DNA from 2 places in the Furfurilactobacillus sp. W61-4 genome. Region 2 is predicted to be linked to the other one. Evidence: predicted binding sites of a transcription regulator. Region 2 holds the regulator's gene; the other holds the start of a gene.
The links. Region 2 encodes CtsR, which represses protease genes until heat stress. Its sites were predicted from a motif close to TTGGTCAAAAAAGGTCAAANA; they were not measured.
Positions count from the first base shown of each region.

Region 1: a site for CtsR is predicted at 1,754-1,774, ahead of AC27FN_RS09745 (ATP-dependent Clp protease ATP-binding subunit). Genes of this name have one in related genera too.

Region 1 is NZ_BAAJNZ010000009.1:14,005-19,215, forward strand. Features, by position in the region: gene AC27FN_RS09740 (LTA synthase family protein) at 1-1,465, shown strand, start outside; gene AC27FN_RS09745 (ATP-dependent Clp protease ATP-binding subunit) at 1,855-4,122, shown strand; gene AC27FN_RS09750 (MucBP domain-containing protein) at 4,481-5,209, shown strand.
Region 2 is NZ_BAAJNZ010000006.1:47,248-52,458, reverse strand. Features, by position in the region: gene AC27FN_RS08360 (ATP-dependent Clp protease ATP-binding subunit) at 53-2,554, opposite strand; gene AC27FN_RS08355 (CtsR family transcriptional regulator) at 2,580-3,053, opposite strand; gene tenA (thiaminase II) at 3,422-4,084, opposite strand; gene AC27FN_RS08345 (D-2-hydroxyacid dehydrogenase) at 4,240-5,211, opposite strand, start outside.

The DNA of each region.
Region 1 (5,211 bases), on a different contig from region 2:
AACCGGCCACGTGCAGACCCAAACACTGTCCACTTCGTCACGGATCAGTCGATTAGTATTGGGGGTAATGATCCTAATAAGTCCCATTCAGTTCAATCACGTCGCTAGCATTCCTGGTCAATTTGTCAAAACCATGGGCGATGATCCATCGTTTTATTCACAAACCATTGGCGCCCAGATCAACGGCCCGGTGATCCAATTTTTAAATAATATTGACGTCAAAATTATGGCTAAACCGGCTGACTATTCTAAGCAAGCCATGTCGCGCCTCGTCCATCGCTATCAACAACAAGCCCGGCAGATAAATCGCACACGAACGACCGATATCAGCAACCAAACCGTTATTTTCAATTTGAGCGAAAGCTTTTCCGATCCTCGACGGGTACCACAGCTCAAAGTCAATCATAATCCGCTTCCGTTTATTTCCTCAATTAAGCGCGACACCACTGCTGGCTTGATGATGAGCTCCGGATATGGTGGTGGAACCGCCAATATGGAATATCAAACGCTCACGGGCCTCTCCATTACCAATTTTTCGCCAACGCTGCCAACGCCGTACACGCAACTCGTCCCAAACGCAGCCTACACCCCAGCATTTAATAATCTCTTCCCTTATTCCGTGGGCATCCACCCTTACACGGGTAATTTATATGATCGCATCACCGTTTATAAAAAGTTTGGGTTTAACCAATTTGACTATTTAGGCAGTTCCTCACCCATCACCAATCAACATCATGTGGGCACAAATCCCTATCTGTCCGATCAAACCGCTTATCAAAATACCCTTCGACAATTGAAACACCATGCCAACGGTCAGTTCATTAATCTAGTGACGATGCAAAATCACATGCCCTTTGATAACTATTACGCGCACAATCAGTTCAAAGTGACGGGTCAGGCTTTCGCCAGTGAAACAAGCCAACGATCCATTGAAAACTATGCCAAGGGGATCTCAATTAGCGATCAACAAGTCAAAAAGTTCATTGAACAGCTTGATCTAATCGATCGACCAATCACTTTAGTTTGGTATGGTGACCATCTGCCTGGCATTTATGATGGTTTATCGATGAAAAAGGATGGTCAAGCGTTGCACGAAACCGACTACTTTGTGTACTCAAATCGCTATGCTCGTGCCCACGGTGCTAAGCAAAAAGTCAATCAGCCGGTGGTTGCGCCCTACTCGTTTCCGGCCTTAGTTTTAAAACAACTAAATGCAAAAGTTTCTCCCTATTACGCGTTACAGACAGAACTTTTAGAACAGTTGCCGGCAATGTCAACCAGTTCAAAGGAAGGATCTGTCAACAACTTCAATGCCGCCACTGAATACACTAATTCAACCGGCCATCCGATCAGTGAACACCAATTATCTGCTAACCAGCAGCAGTTACTTCACGACTACCAACTGGTCCAATATGACATCACGGCTGGTCATCACTACATTGAGTCACAACACTTCATGAAATAAATAATCTGTGAATTCGGACTTGTGACATAAGTATATGTAAGACGAACGGTGCCCCCCGATGACGTGCGCCAAAGGCCTGCCAATTCCGTTCAACATAAATAGTGCCGCTTCCCAAAGCTCGGGAAACAGCGCTATTTTCGTTGGTACTCGTTGGCAAAACGGAGTCATGTCGTAGCTCCATTTTTATTTAGCCGCACCGATTGACTAATTAGCACTCTCACAAATAAAGTGCTAAAAAAAGAGGCAATTGACTTGCACACATAAAGTTAGCGTGTATAATACTAGCTAAAGGTCAATGTTGGTCAAACAAAATTTAACTAACGCCTTTTCCATCACGCCTGGCAACTAGCAGGTCGTTTGATGAATACTGATGAAGGAGTGATCACGACATGCTTTGTCAAAACTGCCAGAAGAATGAGGCAACAATCCATTTAGGCGTCAATATGAATGGGCAACAAATGCAAGTAAATTTGTGTCAAGATTGCTATCAACTTCTCCAACAAGCAGGCAATAATTTAATGAATGGTAATAGAAACGGAGGCTCAAACATGGCTCAAGATCCATTTGGCTTTGGTAACTTGGACAATCTCTTTGCGGCAATGCAAAATGGGAACGTCAATGCAAATAACTTCCAGCAGGCCCAGCAAGGCCCAGCAACCCAAGCTGGCCGTGGTGGTAATAATAACGGCGGTAACAACCGCAACAGTAAGCACCCACTGCTCGATCAATATGGGTTAAACCTAACTGATCAAGCCAAGGCGGGGAAAATCGATCCAGTCATCGGTCGTGATGGCGAAATCGATCGTGTTATTGAAATTTTAAACCGTCGGACCAAGAACAATCCCGTTCTAATTGGGGAAGCCGGTGTTGGTAAGACGGCCGTCGTTGAGGGTTTGGCGCAGGCCATCGTTAACGGTAAAGTGCCAGAAAAATTACTTAATAAACAAATTATCCGGTTGGATGTCGTGTCCCTTGTTCAAGGAACAGGGATCCGTGGTCAGTTTGAACAGCGGATGCAACAACTGATGGATGAAGTCTCCAAGAATGATGATATCATCCTCTTTATCGATGAAATCCATGAAGTCGTCGGCGCCGGAAATGCTGAAGGTGGTATGGACGCTGGTAACGTTTTGAAGCCAGCTTTAGCCCGTGGTGAATTCCAGTTGGTTGGCGCAACCACGCAAAAGGAATACCGTGACATTGAAAAAGATGCGGCATTGGCCCGTCGTTTCCAGCCAATCGAAGTTGAAGAACCATCGATTGAAGATACGATTTCCATTCTAAAGGGCATTCAGAAGCGCTACGAAGACTATCACCACGTCCACTACTCTGATGCCGCTATTGAAGCGGCTGCTCGTTTGTCAGCTCGCTACATCCAGGATCGTTTCTTACCGGATAAAGCGATCGATTTGGTCGATGAAGCCGGCTCTAAGAAGAACCTGACGTTACGCAATGTCGACCCAACTTCTTATGAAGATAAGATTCACACTGCTGAAGCGCACAAACAATCTGCTTTGGACAAGGAAGATTACGAGAAAGCAGCTTATTACCGTGACCAAGTCAACCAGCTTGAACGGGCTAAAAAGGACGCCGAAGAGAATCCGCAATCTGATGATGCGGCCACTGTCACAGAAAAAGACATCGAACACATCATCGAAGAAAAGACGGATATCCCTGTTAGTGATCTACAAACGCAAGAAAAGAGTCAGCTGAAGGATCTTGACAAACGTTTGGAAGCTCATGTTATCGGTCAAAATCAGGCTGTTGATAAAGTTGCTCGGGCGATTCGCCGTAACCGAATTGGGTTGAATCAAACTGGTCGGCCAATTGGCTCCTTCCTCTTCGTCGGTCCAACCGGAGTTGGTAAAACAGAAACGGCCAAGCAATTGGCTAAGGAACTATTTGGTTCGAAGGATGCCATGATTCGCTTTGATATGAGTGAATACATGGAACAGTACAGCGTTTCTAAACTAATTGGTTCGGCACCTGGTTATGTGGGTTACGAAGAAGCTGGGCAATTAACTGAACAAGTTCGTCGACACCCTTACTCACTAATTCTGTTGGACGAAATCGAAAAGGCCCACCCGGATGTTATGCACATGTTCTTACAGATCTTAGATGACGGTCGCCTGACTGATTCACAAGGTCGCACGGTTTCCTTCAAGGATACGATCATCATCATGACCTCGAATGCGGGTTCTGGTGATTCCGGTGAAAATAGTGTCGGGTTTGGGGCCGCTCAAGATACTCACGCTAGTCTGATGGCTAAGTTAGGCAATTACTTCAAACCAGAATTCTTGAACCGATTCGACGATATCGTTGAATTTAACTCCTTGAGTAAGGATGATCTTGGTCAAATCGTTGAATTGATGTTGACTGACGTTAACGATCAATTGGATACGCGTAACTTGCACATTCGCGTTACTAAGCCAGTTGAGGCTAAGTTAGTTGACCTTGGCTACAACCCAACCATGGGGGCCCGCCCATTACGTCGTGTCATTCAAGAGCAATTAGAAGACCGGATTGCCGACTTCTTCCTGGATAATCCTGATGCGCACAACTTAGTTGCGGTCATGGATGGTGACCAGATCAAAGTTGAAGCTGATGACCAGGCTCAGCCAGCTTCAGTTGCTCAAAACGCAGAACAAACAAAGTAATCTAATGAACCACTTAAAGTCTCGCCATTTTGTTGGTGGGACTTTTTATTTGGTAAATCCTGCTAGTCTTTGATCCCTTACCAACAATGTCCAGGGCCGACCATCCTGCCGATTTTCTGATTTTTAACTCTTTATATGCTAGCTGTTTGGCTTAATCAATGTAATGGTCAAACAATATTCTGGTATGCACCAGATTCACGGTATAACAGCAAAAAGCGCCCCACATCACATCAAATCAAAAGTATTTTTAGCATGTTTGACTCTTTAGGATTTCACTAAGCGATTTAAATCGTTCTGCCGTTTGACTGTCCTTTGCGCTATACTATGACTAATACTAAGTGCAATGGGGTCTGCAATTATGAGTGACAATTTAGTCGAAGGTGTACCAGTCTGGGTTTATTACACCGATGTTGATTCAGGTAAAACCTTGCTTGAACCAAAAGTACTGCGGGGTAATGTTGGCGAACCCTTTAAAGTTGACGTGCCAGAAATCAATGATTTTAGGTTATTGCATCATACAGGTACGCTTGAAGGTTGGTTCTCTAACCAGCAACAAGAAGCCCGTCTATATTTCCGTGAAGCTAATTGGGCCGAAGTTGAACAGGTCAAAATGTATGCCACTATTCAAGAAGACATGCCTACTTATGATCGTCCTGATGGTGAATTACAAGCTTTAGAAATGCCAGTTGGTTCCGTATGGCGCGTCTTCTCGCGAGTGGCAACCGATAATGGTGAATTTTGGTATAACATGGGGATTAATCAATGGGTCATGTACAAGCCCAATGCCTTTGCGCTTAATTCAAAACCAGTTAGACCTACTTCACATCAAGATAATCTACCGGAGCATCATTGGGACGTTAATCCGATCTCTGCTCGAGGCGAGATTGATTTTGTCGATGGTCAAGCTGTCTCTTACTACGCTGAACCATATGGGCGTCCGAGTGGCACTATTCCCAACCGTAGTGTCGTGGTCATCAATGGTGAAATCAGTGACCCATCAGGCGTAGTCTGGTTCCAACTACAAGGATTAGGGTTTATTAACTCGATGTATGTTAAATTGACTGGACCATTAGATGTTCAGGCGTAAAA
Region 2 (5,211 bases):
CAAAAATCGCTCATCTCCCAAAAAGAGACAAGCGATGAAAACTTTATTGCGGTTAAGATTTCGCACTAACCGTTGCCTTGGCAGCCGGGGCTGTCTTTGTTGTAATCGTTATTTTGCCAGATTTAGCGCCAACAGTGACCGCGTCTGTCGTCTTAATTTGACCAGCGATCAGCGCTTCACTAAGGCGATCCTCAACCTGGGTCTGTAAGGCTCGTCGAATTGGTCGCGCACCATACTCTGGATCAAACCCAGCCTCAGCCACCACATCAATGGCAGCAGGTGTGATTTTGACCTTGATTCCTTGGTCAGCCACTCGCTTTAAAACGGTTCCGGCCATTAATTTCACAATTTCGTGCAGTTCTGGTTTGGTCAAGGAGTGGAAAATGACCGTTTCGTCAATTCGATTTAAGAATTCTGGTCGGAACGTGAGTCGCAATGCTTGGCGAATCTTGTCGGACATTGCTTGGTAATTATCTGTCGCACTGGTTGCGCCAAACCCAACTTCTTTGTCATCTCGAACAGCAGTTGCACCCAAGTTCGAAGTCATGATCAAAATTGTGTTACGAAAATCAACTTTGCGTCCCTTCGAATCCGTCAAGAACCCATCATCCAATACTTGCAATAACAAGTTAAAGACGTCGGTATCCGCTTTTTCGGCTTCATCCAAAAGGACCACTGAGTAAGGCTTGTTTCGAACCTGCTCAGTTAACTGGCCCCCTTCGTCGTAACCGACATATCCTGGGGCTGCCCCAATCAACCGACTTGAACTAAAGCGTTCTTGATATTCTGACATATCAACCCGAATCATATTATCTTCTGAACCAAACATGGCCTCGGCTAAAGCTTTGGCCAACTCAGTTTTTCCGACTCCAGTAGGTCCAAGAAACATGAAAGATCCAATCGGACGATTTGGATCTTTCAACCCAGATCGAGCACGGCGAATCGCCCGTGCAACCGCAGAAATGGCTTCGTCTTGACCGACTACCCGTTCATGTAAAACCTTTTCTAGGTTGAGTAATCGTGACTCTTCGTCTTTTCGCAGTTGTGTCAGCGGCACACCAGTCCATTCTGAAACAACTTCGGCAACATCCTCTTCAGTCACTTGTAGCTCATAATGTGGCTGGCCGCTGAGCTTTTCATTGTCCTGTTCATCCAAGAGCTTATCAACGCGTTTTCGCATTGCCATCTCTTTTTCACGAATTGCAGCCGCACCTTCAAAGTCCTGATTCTCAATCGCCGCTTCTTTTTGTTGCTGTAAGTCAGTTAACTTATCTTCTTGCTTAGCTAATTTTGTCTTGTGACCGGCAGCATCAATACGAACCTTGGCACCGGCTTCATCCATCAAATCGATCGCTTTATCAGGCAGAAAACGCTCCGTGATATAGCGAGCCGATAGCTTGACCGCCGCACTAACTGCGTCATCAGTAATCTCAACTTGATGATGTTCTTCATAACGTGGCTTTAATCCCGTTAAGATTTCCACAGCTTCAGCTTCCGTCGGTTCATCGACTTGAACTGTTGCAAACCGGCGTTCCAACGCGGCATCAGATTCAATGTACTTTTGATATTCGTTTAAAGTTGTCGCGCCAATTGTTTGTAGTTCACCACGAGCCAAGGCCGGCTTCAAAATGTTAGAAGCGTCAATCGCACCCTCAGCACCGCCAGCGCCAATTAGTGTGTGTAACTCATCGATGAATAAGATCACATGTCCGTCATTGTAAATTTCTTCAATGACTTTCTTCAGCCGATCTTCAAACTCACCACGATACTTAGTGCCAGCAACCAAGGAGCCCATATCAAGCATCATCAAACGTTTGTCGCTTAAGTCTTCAGGCACGTCGCCAGCGACAATCTTTTGAGCTAATCCTTCAGCAATCGCTGTCTTCCCCACCCCAGGTTCACCAATTAAAACGGGGTTGTTTTTGGTTCGACGACTCAAAATCTGGATGACCCGCTTAACTTCTTTGCTCCGACCAACAACCGGATCCATCTGGTTATCCGCCGCCAAAGCCGTTAAATCGCGTGCTAACGAATCTAGTGTTGGTGTTCCTTCTGTTTGCTGCTTATTATTGGCAGCCTTGCTCATTTGTTGTCGACGCCGTGGTGAATCAGTAATTCCTAGCTTACGCAGAATCACTTTGCGTGCTTGAGCCAAGTCGAGATTTAACGTCACCAAAATACGTGAAGACAAAATGCTTTCATCAGAAAGTAGCGCCAATAATAGGTGCTCGGTCCCAATCTTGGTCGCACCCAACCGTTTCGCTTCATCACCAGCGATCGTGAGAATATCCTTCGCCTTTGGTGAATAAGGAAGGTACGTCTCTTTGTCAACATTAGTTAACGTTCCATAACCAGTGAACCGTTCGATTTCTTCACGGACATCTTCTTCAGTAATATTGAATTGTTGTAAAACTTTACTAGCGATCCCATTTTGTTCAATGGTTAAAGCAAGGAGCAAATGCTCAGTGCCGACCGCCTGGTGTTTAAAATACTTCGCTTGTTCTTGCGCCAAAACGAGAACATCTTTAGCACTCGGGGTAAATAAATTGTCCATTTGCTGTCCTGCCTTTCATTAACGCTCAGTCTTCAAACCGTAAACGATTCAGCACGCCAATCAGGATACGGGCGCGTAGCGTATTTTCCACCTCATGGTCAGCCACGGCCAAGGTGTCTTTATCAATTGCCGCTAAAATAATATTGGCCTCGCGTTCCTTGAGTACACCGTCGTTGAATAATGAATTAATAATCGCATATGCGTCGTGTTGATTAATGGCATCGCCCACGACGTCGCTAAGCAGACTATCGAGCACATCCGTATCTGCCAACAAATTAACTTTTTCGATCCGGATATAGCCACCGCCGCCGCGCTTACTCTCTACGATGTAGCCATTCTGGATGGTGAAGCGGGTTTTGATCACGTAATTGATTTGTGAAGGAACGACATTAAATTGGTCGGCAATATCAGAACGGCGGATTTCCACCTGTTCTTCATCAGCCAAGATACCCTTCAAATATTTCTCAATCACATCCGAAATGTTAGTTGGTCCTTCCATGATTGCTCACCCCAGTCTTTGACTAATATTGACTATATTATACGAACCCTGACTAAATTTGCAATCATAAAGGATTCAAAGGCCTCGGTAGGCCCAAATAAAATACCACTGACACATGCCTCGGTCATCCAGACGCGTAGAACGCGGAAACGGGACATAAGTCGGACAGTGACGCGTGTTGCGGGCGAACTACAAACGATGACATTTTTTCATCGTTTACAATTCACTTTTCGGCGGCGTCACTTGACTTTATGTCCCGTGTCTTGATGATTCAGATTAGTAATGAAATGTACTTCTGTGGCAATTTTATTGGTCTTCACAAACAACGCCCTGTCATCATACGAGGCTAACTAACGTAACGAAAATAATCATAGCTGCCATTGTTGATGATCAAGTGCCATTTGCCAAAAGTTGAGTTCAAAATACGTACTCCGCGCAAATGCGGCCATCATTTGTGCCCGTCCCGCTTGATCTGTGGCAGCGGCAACTTGGTCAGTCAATTCGATTTGGGTCGCCACAGCGTCAGTATAATCAGCGGCTTGGTAACTGTCTAACCAGGCCTGATAGACAGGAACCGGTGAGTTCACCCCTTGTAAGGCAGCACCAATATCCGCATACAACCAAGCACAAGGTAGTAGACCGGCAATGGCGGCAGCTGGTCCCGCCTGTGATAGCGTCCGATACATGTGCGACGTATAAGCATAGGTTGTCGGTGCCATTGGCGTCTGTGTCACATCGCTTGGCGTAATCGCTAACGGTTTAAAAAACGTCGTTCGGGTTGTGATTTCACCAGCCCGCAGACCGTTCGCCAAATCTGTTAAAAGCTGTTTGACCTGTTTGTTTTCAGCTACTTGCGCCGTTAAATCGTGCACCCGCGCAAAGTCATGCAAATAATGATGATCTTGAATGATGTAATAACGAAAGGTTGCTTCAGGCAGAGTACCATCACGCAGTTGCTGAATAAATGGATGCTGAATGCTGGCTTGCCAAAGTGACCGGTTGGCTTGGTAGGCGTTTTGACTGAAAGACATGATAAGACTCCTTTACTGAAGAAAGTGCCATGCGTCTCACCTAGTATAGCCGATAAAACCCATGCCTTCATCATGAAAGCATGGGTTTTACATAATCGATACTAGCTCTTTACAAACAGACGAACACATTTATATCCGGCGTTACCAAATCCTGATTAGTCAAACGAAACGACATTGTCAGCCGTGCCAGTTTCGATTAACTGACGATTGTTGTTTAAAGCAAACTGCACCATGTTACGAACCGCTGTCTTCGTGTAGAACGCAATGTGCGGACTCACCAAAACGTTGTCCCGTGACATCAAATCTTTTAACCGTTCGTCAGGAATGGCATCAAATTGACCAAAATCAGCATTAAAGATGCCGACTTCACCCTCATAAACGTCCATGGCAACACCACCGACTTTACCAGAATCCAAAGCAACGATTAAGTCATCGGTGTCTAACAAATCACCACGAGCCGGATTCAAGATGATCACGCCATCTTTCATCTTACTGAAGGCTGCTGCATTTAACATGTGATAGTTTTCTTTAGTGGCTGGCGCGTGCAAAGAAATAACGTCGGCTTGTGCATATAGTTCATCTAACGTATCAACATACATGCCCGTTTTTTCTAACTCAGGATTTTTGAAGACATCATACGCCACAACTTTGGCACCGAAGCCTTGATAAATTTGAATAGCTGCTCGGCCAATTCGCCCAGTTGCGATGACCCCAACAGTCAACGTGTTCAACTCAGTGGCAATATCTGGTGCCCAGCGTAAGTCACCCTTTGCTTGCCGACGTTCGAATTGTTTTGTGTGACGTAATAATCGCATTAATTCGGTTACGGTAAATTCAGCAATTGCGGCAGGTGAATAGGCTGGAACGTTGGTGACACGTAAGCCAGTCCGTTTAACTGCTTCTGCATCGACGTTATCCACCCCGACATTACGCAAGGACATATTTTTAACGCCTAGTTCTGCTAAACGATCAATAACCGCAGCTGTGTAAGGCTTTTGTTGATAAACGACCGCCCCATCAAAACCGGCTGCTTGATCCACAGTCTCTTCTGTTAACAACTCACTAGTTGCTTTGACTTCAATTCCTTGGCTTTGGGCCCATTCATCAACATATGGACGCTCGTCATC